DNA from 4 places in the Kribbella voronezhensis genome. Region 2 is predicted to be linked to each of the others. Evidence: predicted binding sites of a transcription regulator. Region 2 holds the regulator's gene; each other region holds the start of a gene.
What was found. The regulator HrcA, encoded in region 2, represses chaperone genes, less so after heat shock. The targets are predictions, from matches to a motif close to TTGGCACTCGNNNNNNNCGAGTGCCAA.
Positions count from the first base shown of each region.

Region 1 (3,207 bases), 3.7 Mb from region 2:
GTAGATCCAACAGCCATCCGCCGACCGCTTCTGCGACAGCGGTGACCAGCCCAGCGCGAACGACCGCGCCGTCCGGCTCGTAGATGTACCGCCCGACCGGACCCTCGACAGCCTCAGGCGCAGCCGCCACAGTCGCTCCGCCCGGCAGCAACGTCGCGCGCCGCGCAGTACCGCCGTAGAGCTTCCCCGACCACAGCGCGGCCTCCTTGACCTCACCTGCGTCGCTCACCCATTCCGCTTCGACCCCTGCCGGTACTGCGTCGTGCGGAATCCCCGGCGCCACCTTCACGCACGCAGTCCGCTCCAGGAGCTCGCTGATGAAGGACCACGGCGGCGAGTACGCGTTGTGGTCGAACACCCTCCTCCCATCAGCCCGCCGCGCCGGATCAGCAAAGACCACCTCGTACTGCGTGACGTCCTGCGCCTCCGCGTCTCCCACGACGACCTCACCAGCCAGCCCGAGTGCGGCAAGGTTCGCCCGGGCTGCGGCAGCGGTCTCCGGGTCGCGTTCGACGCCAGTGACCCGCAGTCCCGCTCTGGCTGCGCTGATCAGGTCACCACCGATCCCGCAGCCCAGGTCGACGACGGATGCGCCTGGCAGTGTCGCAGCGATCCGTGCAGCGCGGTGAGTCCCGACGGTGGAGCGCGTGGCCTGCTCCAACCCGTCCGGGGTGAAGTACATCCGCGCGGCGTCCTCCGCCCCGAACTTGGCGACGGCCCGATGACGTAGTGACGCCTGCGTGACCGCGGCGGTCACCACAGCAGCGTCGTACCGGCGTCTGAGTTGCTCGACGAGCTTCAGTTCACCGCCTGGCGCGTACGCCGAGCAGGCCTCGGCCAGCACTGTGCTGCCGATTGGGTCGAGCAACAGAGTGAGCGTCACTCGCCCAAGTCTGCCTGGGTGGTCACAGCGGGCTGTAGCAACCCGTGCTCCACTGACTGGTGGAGTTCTTGAACAGGCGCCAGTTCATGGCTGACCGGGTCTTCGGGCCGTAGATGCCGTCCGCGGTGAGCTTGTGCTTGCTCTGCACCGCCTTCACTGCGGCACGTGTCTTGCTGCCGTACATTCCGTCGACTGCCAGGTGACTGCCGTAGCAGTAGTTGAGGTTGCGTTGCAGGGTGCGGATCGCGAGGTCGGGGTCGCCGGACCTGGAAGAGCCGCGGTGCGGGCTGTCGCCGTACATGAGGTTGCAATTCGTACTGCCGCTCGCCGACACCGACGGCGCCGGCACACCCCACCCATTGCTGGCAGGGGCCAGCCGAGCCGACTGACACTGCCCCATTGCGGCCGCTGCCAGGGTCTCTGCCTGCTTGTCGGTCTTCGCTGCTGACTGAGGTGCCTGTACTACGGGCGCCGCGGCCGGCCCGGCGCTGCCTGTCTCGGAGGAGTGCTTGCCAGCGGCGGCCAATCCGGCCACTGCGACCGGGCTGATCACGAGCACGGCGATCACCGCCAAGGCCTTCGGGGGAAGCTTGCGGAGCGAGAGATTGCGCAGTGAGAGTGCCATCGTGCTCTCCTGGTTCGATCCTGGCGGGAACCCCTTCAGATACGACGGTCCCACGTTCGCGGGCCGTCGCCCAGTGCTCGGTCGCGGAAAGTACAGAAGCGGTGACGAGCGGTACGAGCGTTCGCCGGAGGCGAGATTCTGGCACTCGAGTTGACCGAGTGCTAATCGCGGCCTAGATTCGGTGTTGGCACTCTCCACTCGAGGGTGCCAGCGGCCCGGCCTCTGATCCCCGCGACGGCAGAGGCGGACGGCCGCCTGCAGCACCCCGAAAACACGAGAAACTCGACCGTGGAGGTCAGCAAGTGTCGGTCACGATCAAGCCGCTCGAGGACCGTATCCTCGTAGCGCCGCTCGAAGCCGAGCAGACCACGAAGTCCGGCCTGGTGATCCCGGACACCGCCAAGGAGAAGCCGCAGGAGGGCGAGGTCATCGCGACCGGCCCCGGCCGCATCGACGACAACGGCAACCGCGTCCCGCTGGACGTCAATGTCGGTGACAAGGTCATCTACTCCAAGTACGGCGGCACCGAGGTCAAGTACGACGGCCAGGACTACCTGATCCTGGGCGCCCGCGACATCCTCGCCATCGTCAGCAAGTGACGATCGCTCGCAGCAGCTGACTGACACCGCTCCGGTGCCCGGAACACCGGCGCCGGGGCGGAGTCGGTTCTGCCCGCGGGCACCATGATCGCCAGTAACCCAGAGAGGGACAGAGTTTTCCATGCCGAAGATCCTCGAGTTCGACGAGAACGCGCGGCGCGCCCTTGAGCGCGGCGTCGACAAGCTCGCGAACACGGTGAAGGTGACGCTGGGGCCCAAGGGCCGCTACGTCGTGCTGGACAAGAAGTGGGGCGCCCCGACCATCACCAACGACGGTGTCACCGTCGCCCGTGAGGTCGAGCTGGACGACCCGTTCGAGAACCTTGGCGCGCAGCTCGCCAAGGAGGTTGCCACCAAGACCAACGACATCGCCGGCGACGGAACCACCACCGCGACGGTGCTGGCCCAGGCGCTGGTGCACGAGGGCCTGCGCGCCGTCGCCGCCGGGGTCAACCCGATGGGTCTGAAGAAGGGCATCGAGGCGGCCGTCGAGGCCGTGTCGGCGAAGCTGATCGAGACCGCGCGCCCGGTCGACGACAAGGGCGACATGGCCCACGTCGCCACCATCTCCGCGCGGGACGCCGAGATCGGCCAGCTGATCGCGGAAGCCTTCGACAAGGTCGGCAAGGACGGCGTCATCACCGTCGAGGAGTCGAACACCTTCGGTACCGAGCTGGACTTCACCGAGGGCATGCAGTTCGACAAGGGCTTCATCTCGCCGTACTTCATCACCGACGCCGAGGCCGGCGAAGCGGTGCTGGACGACCCGTACATCCTGATCCACCAGGGCAAGATCTCCGCTGTCGCGGACCTGCTGCCGCTGCTGGAGAAGGTCGTGCAGTCGGGCAAGACGCTGCTGATCATCGCCGAGGACGTCGAGGGCGAAGCCCTGTCGACCCTGGTGGTCAACAAGATCCGCGGCAACTTCACCTCCGTCGCCGTCAAGGCGCCGGGCTTCGGCGACCGCCGCAAGGCGATGCTCGAGGACCTGGCCGCGCTGACCGGCGCCCAGGTGATCGCGCCCGAGGTCGGCCTCAAGCTCGACCAGGTCGGTCTGGAGGTGCTCGGCACCGCTCGCCGGATCGTCGTCACCAAGGACA
Region 1 is NZ_SOCE01000001.1:4,817,900-4,821,106, forward strand. Features, by position in the region: gene EV138_RS22590 (class I SAM-dependent methyltransferase) at 1-883, opposite strand, end outside; gene EV138_RS22595 (peptidoglycan-binding domain-containing protein) at 906-1,508, opposite strand; gene groES (co-chaperone GroES) at 1,811-2,107, shown strand; gene groL (chaperonin GroEL) at 2,229-3,207, shown strand, end outside.
Region 1: groES (co-chaperone GroES) is a predicted target of HrcA. The motif match lies at 1,647-1,673, and genes of this name have one in related genera.

Region 2 (3,207 bases):
TACCGGGGCGGATCTCCAGCGGGGTCGTCTCGCCTTCCAGCGTCGGCAGGTCGATCGTCGTACCGAGTGCGGCCGCCGTCATCGGCAGGGTGACCGTGCAGTGCAGGTCGTCGCCGTTGCGGCTGAAGATCTCGTGCTGCTCGACCTCGATCTCGACGTACAGGTCGCCGGCCGGGCCGCCGCCGGGGCCGACCTCGCCCTGGCCGGACAGCTGCACCCTGGTCCCGCTGTCGACGCCACCGGGGATCTTGACCGTGACCGTCCGCCGGGAGCGCACCCGGCCGTCGCCGGAGCACTCGATGCACGGGTTCGGGATGGTGGTGCCGAAGCCGCGGCAGTTCGGGCACGGCCGCATCGTCCGGACCTCGCCGAGGAACGAGCGCTGGGTGTGCGTCACCTCGCCGCGGCCGTGGCAGATCTCACAGGTGACCGGCTCGGAACCGGCCGCGGCGCCGGAACCCGAACAGGTCGGGCAGACCACGGCGGTGTCGACCTTGAGCTCGCGGGTGGTCCCGAAGGCCGCCTCGGCGAGATCGATCCGCAGCGGGATGAGGGCGTCCTGGCCGCGCCTGGTGCGCGGCCGCGGGCCACGGGTGGCGCCACCGGTCTGGCCGAAGAACGCGTCCATGATGTCGGTGAAGGTGAAGGCCTGGCCGAAACCGGCACCGCCGGCCCCGCCCGGTCCGCTCGCGAAGGGGTCACCGCCGAGGTCGTGCACCTGCTTCTTCTGCGGGTCGCTCAGGACCTGGAACGCGCGGCCGATCTCCTGGAACTTGTGGTGCGCGTCCTCGGAGTCGTTGACGTCCGGGTGGTACTGCCGGGCCAGCTTGCGGTAGGCCTTCTTGATCTCGTCCGGTGAGGCGTCTCGGCTGACGCCCAGGACGGCGTAGTAATCGGTGCTCATACTCCAGACCAACGGTAGGTGGTGGTTCGGGATTCAGTCATGAGTCGGCCAGGATCTGGCTGACGTAGCGCGCGACGGCGCGGACGGCGCCCATCGTGCTCGGGTAGTCCATGTGGGTCGGTCCAACGATGCCGAGCGTGGCCAGCGCCTCCGACTTGGAGCCGTAGCCGGTCGCCACGACCGACGTGGTCGCGAGCCCCTCGTACGGGTTCTCGTGGCCGATCCGGACCGTCAGGGTCTGCGGGTTGGTCGCCTCGCCGAGCAGCTTGAGCAGGATCACGTGCTCCTCGAGCGCCTCCAGCACCGGTTTCACGTTGCGCTCGAAGTCGTCGCCGTACCGCGTCAGGTTGGCCGCGCCGCCGACCGCGATCCGCTGCTCGCCCTCGACCGTGAAGGTCTCCAGCAGGCTGGTCACGATGGCGGTCACCAACGGCCGGTCGGCCGGTGCGAAGGTCTCGGTCACGCTCTCCAGCGAGGTCGCCGCGTCGGCCAGCCGCTGGCCGGTCAGCGCCGAGTTCAGCCGGGACCGCAGGTCCACGATCAGTTGCTCGTCGACGTCGTCCGGCGCCTCGACGATCCGCTGCTCGACCCGGCCCGTGCTGGTGATCAGCACGAGCAGCAGCCGTCGCGGCGTCATCGTGACGACCTCGATGTGGCGCACGCTGGACCGGCTGAGCGTCGGGTACTGCACGATCGCGACCTGGCGGGTGATCTGGGCGAGCAGGCGCACCGTACGGCGTACGACGTCGTCCAGGTCGACCGCGCCGACCAGGAAGGACGAGATCGCCCTCTTCTCGGCCGGCGACAGGGCCTTCACCGTGCTCAGCTTGTCCACGAACAACCGGTAGCCGGCGTCGGTCGGGATCCGGCCCGCGCTGGTGTGCGGCTGGGTGATGTACCCCTCCTCCTCCAGCGCGGCCATGTCGTTGCGGACCGTCGCCGGGGAGACGCCGAGGTTGTGCCGGTCGACCAGCGTCTTCGAGCCGACCGGCTCATGAGTCGCCACGTAGTCCTCGACGATGGCCCGGAGCACGTCCAGTTTGCGTTCGTCCAGCACGCACACCACCCTCTCTGGCTTGGCACTCCCAAGTTTCGAGTGCCAGTCTACGTGGGTGCCGTCCTAGCTGCTCTCTGGCGACGCTCCCAACGGTACGGCGGCCGGCCGCTCGACCGTGCTGGCCACATCCACCGGCTGGTCCTGGTCCGCCGCCTCGAGCAGTGACTCGAGCACGTCGAGCACGTGGTAGGCCAGCGTGCCGTTGGCCCGGTGCGGCTCGCCTGTCCGGATAGCGCGCGCCATGTCGGCCAGGCCGACGCCGCGTCCTGTCCCGGCGTACCCACCAGCTACGGGGACCTCGGTCCAGTCCCGCACGGACGCGGTGGCGATCTCGACCTTGCCGTCGAAGTTGTTCGGGTCCGGCACGGACAGGCTGCCCTCTGTGCCGTACACCTCGATCCGCGGGAGCCGCGCGGCCCACACGTCGAAGCTCATCAGCACAGTGGTGAGCGCACCGGACTCGTGCTCCAGTACGCCGGTCACGTGGGTCGGTACGTCGACAGAGAACGTCTGGCCTGCGCGGGGACCCGTGTGGACCTTGCGCTCGGCCTGTGAGCGCCCGGCTCGCCCGGTGACCCGTCGTACGGGACCGAGCAGAGTGACGAGGCTCGTGATGTAGTACGGACCCATGTCGAGCAGCGGACCGCCACCGGGCTGGTAGTAGAACTCCGGTGCCGGGTGCCACAGCTCGTGCCCAGGCGTGACGAAGTACGCCGAGGCAGCGGTCGGTACGCCGATGTCGCCGCGATCCAGGACCGCTCGGGCGGTCTGGGTGCCGGTACCGAGCACGGTGTCGGGCGCGCAGCCGATGCGCAGCTTGTTGGCGGCCGCGAGCTTCAGCAGCGGCTCGGCCTCGGCCCGGTCGACCGCGAGCGGCTTCTCGCCGTACGTGTGCTTCCCGGCCTGCAGCGCGGCCTGGTGAACCGCTGCGTGGGCCGCCGGGATGGTCAGGTTGAGAACGATGTCGACGGCCGGATCGGCCATCAAGTCGTCGGATGACATCGCGCGGATGCCCGGGTTCTGGTCGGCGATCGCCTGGGCGCGGGACAGGTCGAGGTCCGCGACGGCCACCACCTCGACACCGGGCAGCCTGGCCAGGTGGTCGAGGTAGGTGCCGCTGATGACACCGGTCCCGACGATGCCGACGCCGGTCACTTGCTCGCCCACAGCAGCCCCCGCTCGATGATCGTGCGCACTTCGGGGACGTCCAGGTCGGCGAGGCTGTGCCCCGGCGTACAGACGAAGA
Region 2 is NZ_SOCE01000001.1:1,125,578-1,128,784, forward strand. Features, by position in the region: gene dnaJ (molecular chaperone DnaJ) at 1-904, opposite strand, end outside; gene hrcA (heat-inducible transcriptional repressor HrcA) at 942-1,961, opposite strand; gene EV138_RS04935 (Gfo/Idh/MocA family protein) at 2,025-3,128, opposite strand; gene EV138_RS04940 (ThuA domain-containing protein) at 3,113-3,207, opposite strand, start outside.

Region 3 (3,207 bases), 3.7 Mb from region 2:
GCACCAGGTGACGTACCGCGGGTCTACGGGGACTTGCTGGGCGCACTGCGGACAGCGCGTCACCCCGGCATCTGTCTGCACCGGGGAAGTGTGGCAGTAGTTCTGTACTGCGGCAGCACGGTGGCGGGCCGTCGGGGCCTACCGAGGGGACCGTCACCGTGCTGCCAGGGTGCCCGCTTCTGGTTGTGTGGCTGCGGGCCGGCCGACCTGGCGCGGCTGGGCGGGGTGCCCGGCTGGTGCACCCGGTCGACCAGGCTGGTTGTGCAGTGCGGCTAGCTGTTGCCGGCGCAGCTTGAGCAAGCGTGCGCGGTACTGGCGCCGGCGCCGGGCCAGGTCGGCCCGGACGGCCGGGCTCACGCGGCCGGCGGCTTGTCGTCGTAGATGCGGGCGGCGATGTCGGCTTCCTGGGTCGGCTGCTGCTGGAAGTTCTGCTGAACGTCCTGCCAGACCGCCTTGCCGTCGGCCTCCGGGATCACGATCCAGGCGATCACGTAGCCGAGCAGCGCGGTGCCGCCGGTGATCAGGGTGAGGCCGACGATGCCCAGCCGGACCAGCGTCGCGTCGATGTTGAGGTACTCCGCGATGCCGCCGGAGACACCGGACAGCATCCGCTGGTTGCGGGAGCGGCGAAGGACCTTGCCGGACAGATTCGAGAACGGTGCAGTGGAGTTCGTCATGTCACCAACTGTGCCGCCGCGGACCCCCTCGCCACATCAGGATCCGACCCGACCCACCCCTGACCCGACCCCTGCCCACACCTTCACCCCGCCCCTGACGACTTTCGTCACCTACAGCTGCTTCAGAGGTCGCGGCTGACCAGGACCCAGGAGGGGGAGGTGCGGCTGACTTCCTCGAAGCCGGCGGCCAGGTAGATGGAGAGCGGGCCGCGATAGAGGCCGGCGGAGGAGGTCTTGCCTGTCCGGGCGACGTCCACGGCGCAGGCCTGGAGGGTGGTGGCGCCGTGGGTGCGGGCGAGGTCGATCGCGCCGGTCAGCAGTTCGCCGGTGACTCCCTGGCGGCGGTGAGCTACCGGTACTACGAAGCAGGTGACCACCCAGGCCTCGGGGTCGGCGCCTCGCCAGTTGGGTGACGCGATCACACGTGGGTAGGCCGCACGGGGCCCGACGGCGCACCAGCCGACCGGCGTACCGGACTCGTCGCTGGCCAGTACGCCGGGAGGCCGGTCCGAGTGGAGCTGAGCGCGCAGGGCGTCGCGGTGAGTCGCGGGAGCGGCGTCGGACCACAGCTTGCCGCGAAGCCGGAAGTACTGACAGAAACAGCGCGACGGGTCGCCGCGCTCGCCCATCACCTGGACCAGATCGTCCCAGCGATCGGCCGTCGCCGGGCGCACCTCGAGACTCATCCAGCCACCGTAGCGCGGGCCGGAGCGAGGGGGCTGGCTTGCACTCGGTTGGGGCGAGTGCTAATACTTGGTTAGCACTCGCTGGGTGAGAGTGATAACTCTCGTGCCCAGCAGGTGTGACCATAGACGGCCTCGATGAGGTATCGGAGACGTGGCGGGACGTGACCGCCACGACGACGGTGCCGTCCGTCGCGGGCATCCGGCCGGCTGAACAAAAAACTCGACGCGGGAGGACTCGCGGAGAATGCCCAAGCTGATTTCTTTCAATGAAGAGGCGCGCCGCGGCCTCGAGCGGGGTATGAACACCCTCGCCGACGCCGTCAAGGTGACGCTTGGCCCCAAGGGCCGCAACGTCGTCCTGGAGAAGAAGTGGGGCGCCCCCACGATCACCAACGACGGTGTCTCCATCGCCAAGGAGATCGAGCTCGAGGACCCGTACGAGAAGATCGGGGCCGAGCTCGTCAAGGAAGTTGCCAAGAAGACCGACGACGTCGCTGGTGACGGCACCACCACCGCGACCGTGCTGGCCCAGGCGCTCGTGCGCGAGGGTCTGCGCAACGTCGCCGCCGGCGCCAACCCGATGGGCCTGAAGAAGGGCATCGAGAAGGCTGTCGAGGCCGTCAGCGAGCAGCTGCTCGCCCTGGCGAAGCCGGTCGAGACGCGGGAGCAGATCGCGGCCACCGCCTCGATCTCCGCCGCGGACACCCAGGTCGGCCAGATCATCGCCGAGGCGATGGACAAGGTCGGCAAGGAAGGTGTCATCACCGTCGAGGAGAGCAACACCTTCGGTCTGGAGCTCGAGCTCACCGAGGGCATGCGCTTCGACAAGGGTTACATCTCGCCGTACTTCGTGACGGACACCGAGCGGATGGAAGCGGTCCTCGACGACCCGTACATCCTGATCGTGAACAGCAAGATCTCCAGCATCAAGGACCTGGTCCCGGTGCTGGAGAAGGTGATGCAGACCGGCAAGCCGCTGGCCATCATCGCCGAGGACATCGAGGGCGAGGCCCTGGCGACCCTGGTCGTGAACAAGATCAAGGGCACCTTCAAGACCGTCGCCGTCAAGGCGCCGGGCTTCGGTGACCGCCGCAAGGCCATGCTCGTCGACATCGCCGTCCTGACCGGCGGCGAGGTGATCTCCGAGGAGGTCGGCCTCAAGCTCGACTCCGTCGACCTGGAGCTGCTCGGCCAGGCCCGCAAGATCGTCGTCACCAAGGACGAGACGACCATCGTCGAGGGCACCGGCGACGCCGACCAGATCTCCGGCCGGGTCAACCAGATCCGCGCCGAGATCGAGAAGTCGGACTCCGACTACGACCGCGAGAAGCTGCAGGAGCGGCTGGCCAAGCTGGCCGGTGGCGTTGCGGTGATCAAGGTCGGCGCGGCCACCGAGGTCGAGCTGAAGGAGCGCAAGCACCGCATCGAGGACGCCGTTCGCAACGCGAAGGCGGCCGTCGAGGAGGGCATCGTCGCGGGTGGTGGCGTCGCGCTGCTGCAGGCGTCGGTGATCGCGTTCGAGAAGCTGGAGCTCGAGGGTGACGAGGCCACCGGTGCCGCCATCGTGCGGTCCGCGGTCGAGGCGCCGTTGAAGCAGATCGCCGTGAACGCCGGCCTCGAGGGTGGCGTCGTGGTGGAGAAGGTTCGCAACCTCGAGCCGGGTCACGGTCTGAACGCCGCGACCGGTGAGTACGTGGACCTGATCAAGACCGGCATCATCGACCCGGCGAAGGTCACCCGCTCGGCGCTGCAGAACGCAGCCTCGATCGCGGCGCTGTTCCTCACCACCGAGGCCGTCATCGCCGACAAGCCGGAGAAGGCCTCGGCCGCTCCGGGTGGCGCGC
Region 3 is NZ_SOCE01000001.1:4,875,216-4,878,422, forward strand. Features, by position in the region: gene EV138_RS22805 (M48 family metalloprotease) at 1-81, opposite strand, end outside; gene EV138_RS22810 (PspC domain-containing protein) at 354-677, opposite strand; gene EV138_RS22815 (GNAT family N-acetyltransferase) at 800-1,363, opposite strand; gene groL (chaperonin GroEL) at 1,608-3,207, shown strand, end outside.
Region 3: groL (chaperonin GroEL) is a predicted target of HrcA. The motif match lies at 1,401-1,427, and genes of this name have one in related genera.

Region 4 (3,207 bases), 4.0 Mb from region 2:
CGCGCCGCAACGGGGCTGACAAGTGATCGACAGTCAGGAGGTCGCTGGCGATGCCGTGAGGGCAACTGTGAGGCGGGAGTTGGTGCCGGCCTGGGCCAGGTGGGCCGCCGTCTCGGCGGAGGTGGCGACGACTATCAGCGCGCCAGGACTGCCGCTGGGGGAGGCGCGCGGGTTCGGAAGGGCGATCACGCGAGCGGCGTCGGCGAGGAGGGTCGCCAAGGCCGTGCCGGTGCTGGTCGCGCCGTAGACGTCGATCCGGTCGCCGACGCGGAGCAGGGCGGCGATGTCGGCGTCGTCCAAGCGAAGTGGGTACGCAACCAAGCCTGGGCCGAGTGCGTTGGGCGACAAGAAGCGGGCGTCCGTCAACGGTTCGCCGGCGCGGACCGGGCCGGCCAGCACCCGTTTGGCGAAGTCGGCGCCAGGCCGTAGTACGCCGGTGGGCGCGGCTGCGGGAGGTAGGTGCAGGGTGCGCAGGTCGCTGGTCGAAGGCACGGCTCCGCCGGGGAGGTCGCGCGCGGCGGCGAGCACAGCGATGGTCGGCGGCGGCTCGGGCGACACGGCGGCCAGGGCGAAGTAGACGGCTGCCGCCGCGGACACCCCGGCGAGCAGCCGGCGATGCCAGCGGACGGCTTTGCGGAGGTCGCGAAGAAAGGAGTTCGATCGGTTCATGCCAGAGAAAGTACGAGTTTCTCCGGCAGGTCAGGCCCCGTTGTCCACAGGGCCCTCAGAGCTGGTCAGGCCGCGCTGGTCTTGCTGGCGCTGCCCGCCGACGATCCGCCCGAGGAGCTGGACGAGGACGACGAACCCGAAGACGACCCGTTCGAAGACGACCCATTGGAAGACGAGCCGTTGGACGAGGAAGACCCGGAGTCGGACGAGGACGTCGAAGACGAAGAGCTGGACTCGCTCTTGGCCGGCACGGTGCTGGTGCCGCTCGAACGGCTGTCGTTCCGGTAGAAGCCGGAGCCCTTGAAGACCACGCCGACCGCATTGAAGACCTTGCGCAGGGTGCCCTCGCAGTTCGGGCAGACGGTCAGCGCATCGTCCGTGAAGCTCTGCCGGACCTCGAGCGAGTTGCCACACTCGGTGCACTGGTACTGGTACGTCGGCACGTTGGTTCCCTTCAGGCCGCTAGCACTCCTACTACTCGACTGCTAATAATGCGGCACGGGCCCGAAGTATTCCAACTCCTGCCCGTCAGTCCGCCGGTCTGGACCAGTTTCGCCGGCCTGGCAACCTCCGCACCGGTCGGTTACGTCTCCCCAGCGTGGGATCACTGGGGCGGGACAGCCTGAAACCGTTACTGAGAGTGACGCCAGGCCTGCTCATCTGGGCGACTGGCTGCCTGCTCCTGGCCGCCTACGGTACGCGATGGGACACGATCGGCCTGTTCTCGCTCTACCTGGGCCTGAGCATCGTGATGCCAGGAGTCCTCCTCTGGCGCTGGCTACGCGGCAACGGCGACGGGTTCGCCGCCGACTTCGCCTTCGGCACGGGCCTCGGCCTGGCTCTCTCGATCCTCACCTACATCCCTGGCCGAGCCCTGGGCGTACCGCTCCTGCCTCTCGTCGTCCCAGCCGCCACCTTGGACGCCTTCCTGACAGTGCCCGTACTACGAACCAACTGGCGCACCCGACGCGCTCCGATGCCGGCCTGGTGGGCGTGGTCTGTAGCGGCCGCGGCAGTGGTAGGGCTCTGGGTGATCACCCGCAACGGACTCGCCATCGAGCCGATCGCCTTTCCCGACGCCGCGTTCCAGTACAGCGACATGCCGTACCAGTTGGCGCTGGCCGGCGAGCTGAAGAACCATCTACCCGGCCAGATCCCGTACGTCATCGGTCAGCCACTGAACTACCACTGGTTCATGCATGCCGAGGTGGCCGCCACCACCTGGCAGACCGGCATAGAGCTGGACGTATTGCTCCGCCGACTCTTCCCGACTCTCTGCGCCCTGCTGCCGATCCTGTCGGTCGCAGCGCTGGCCACGAAGCTGGCCAAGCGGTCCTGGGCAGGCCCGCTCGCTGCGTGGCTCCTGCTAACCGTCACCAGCTTCGACGTGTACGGCTGGGACGGGCGAGAGTTGATCAGCCAAGCGCCGTACTCCACTGCCGTCCTCATGTACAGCCTCACGCACGCCTTCGCGGTCGTATTGGCCATCCCAGTCGTCTGGCTGATCGTCTGCCTCCTCCGTGAAGACAGGCGACCCGGCAACTGGCTGCTGCTGGCAGTAGGAATCGCTGCGCTCGCAGGCGCCAAAGCGTCGTTCGTGCCAATGCTGGTCGCAGCCATCGCGCTGGTCATCGCAGTGCAACTCGCAACGACTCGCAGACTCGACCGCGCTCACCTGGGCCTCGCTGCAGTAGCCGTGCTCGCGCTAGGCGTGGCCCAGGTCGTCCTGTTCAGCGCAGGCTCGTCCGGCGTCGCCCTCGGCCCAGGACAAAGCTTCCGAGCGCTCGCCCCCAAGGTCGGCTTCGGCAACCACTACGGCAACCATGCGGCAGAAGTAGCGGTCCTCGGTACTACGGGCCTAACGCTCCTGGTCTCCTGGGCGATCGGCGGCGTCGGCATGGTCGCCTTCCTGCAGAAGGGCAGGTGGAAGGACCCGACCGCTGTCTTCTTACTCGGCTTCCTCATCGCCGGTGTGGCTGCCGGTGCTCTCCTCCATCACCCAGGCTTCAGCCAGCTGTACTTCGTCCGCGCAGCGTTCCCCATCGCCATAGCCGGCTCGGCTTGGGGTCTGACCCAGCTGCTCGACAGCGTGCGCTTCCGCGTCGCCCTCCCACGCATGGCGGCAGCCCTCGCAGTCGGCGCGGTACTGGCCAAGATCCTCGGCGCGGCGACTCCGGACCGACCTCTCAAGCGCCAGGGCGTCGCACTGGTCAGCCTGCAGGTCATCGCTCCGTGGCTGACAGCGCTGCTGGTAGCGGCGATCGTGACGCTCCTGCTGACCAAGACCCCCGGCCACTGGAAGGTCCGACCCCTGGCGCTCGGCCTCGGCGTACTCGTGGTCTTCGGCGTGGTCGGCATCGCTCTGCCTGAGACGGTGATCACCACAGTCGGCGAGAAGGTCTGCGTGTCCGGTCCGGAGAGACCAGACTGCCGTCACCCGAGACGCCAGATCCCGGACGGCGGCGCCGAGGCAGCGCGCTACATCCGGGACCACTCGAGCGTCAACGACAGGCTCGTCACCAACTCACACTGCATGCC
Region 4 is NZ_SOCE01000001.1:5,144,375-5,147,581, forward strand. Features, by position in the region: gene EV138_RS24040 (CpaB family protein) at 34-669, opposite strand; gene EV138_RS38625 (FmdB family zinc ribbon protein) at 735-1,112, opposite strand; gene EV138_RS24050 (glycosyltransferase family protein) at 1,310-3,207, shown strand, end outside.
Region 4: EV138_RS38625 (FmdB family zinc ribbon protein) is a predicted target of HrcA. The motif match lies at 1,132-1,158, and genes of this name have one in related genera.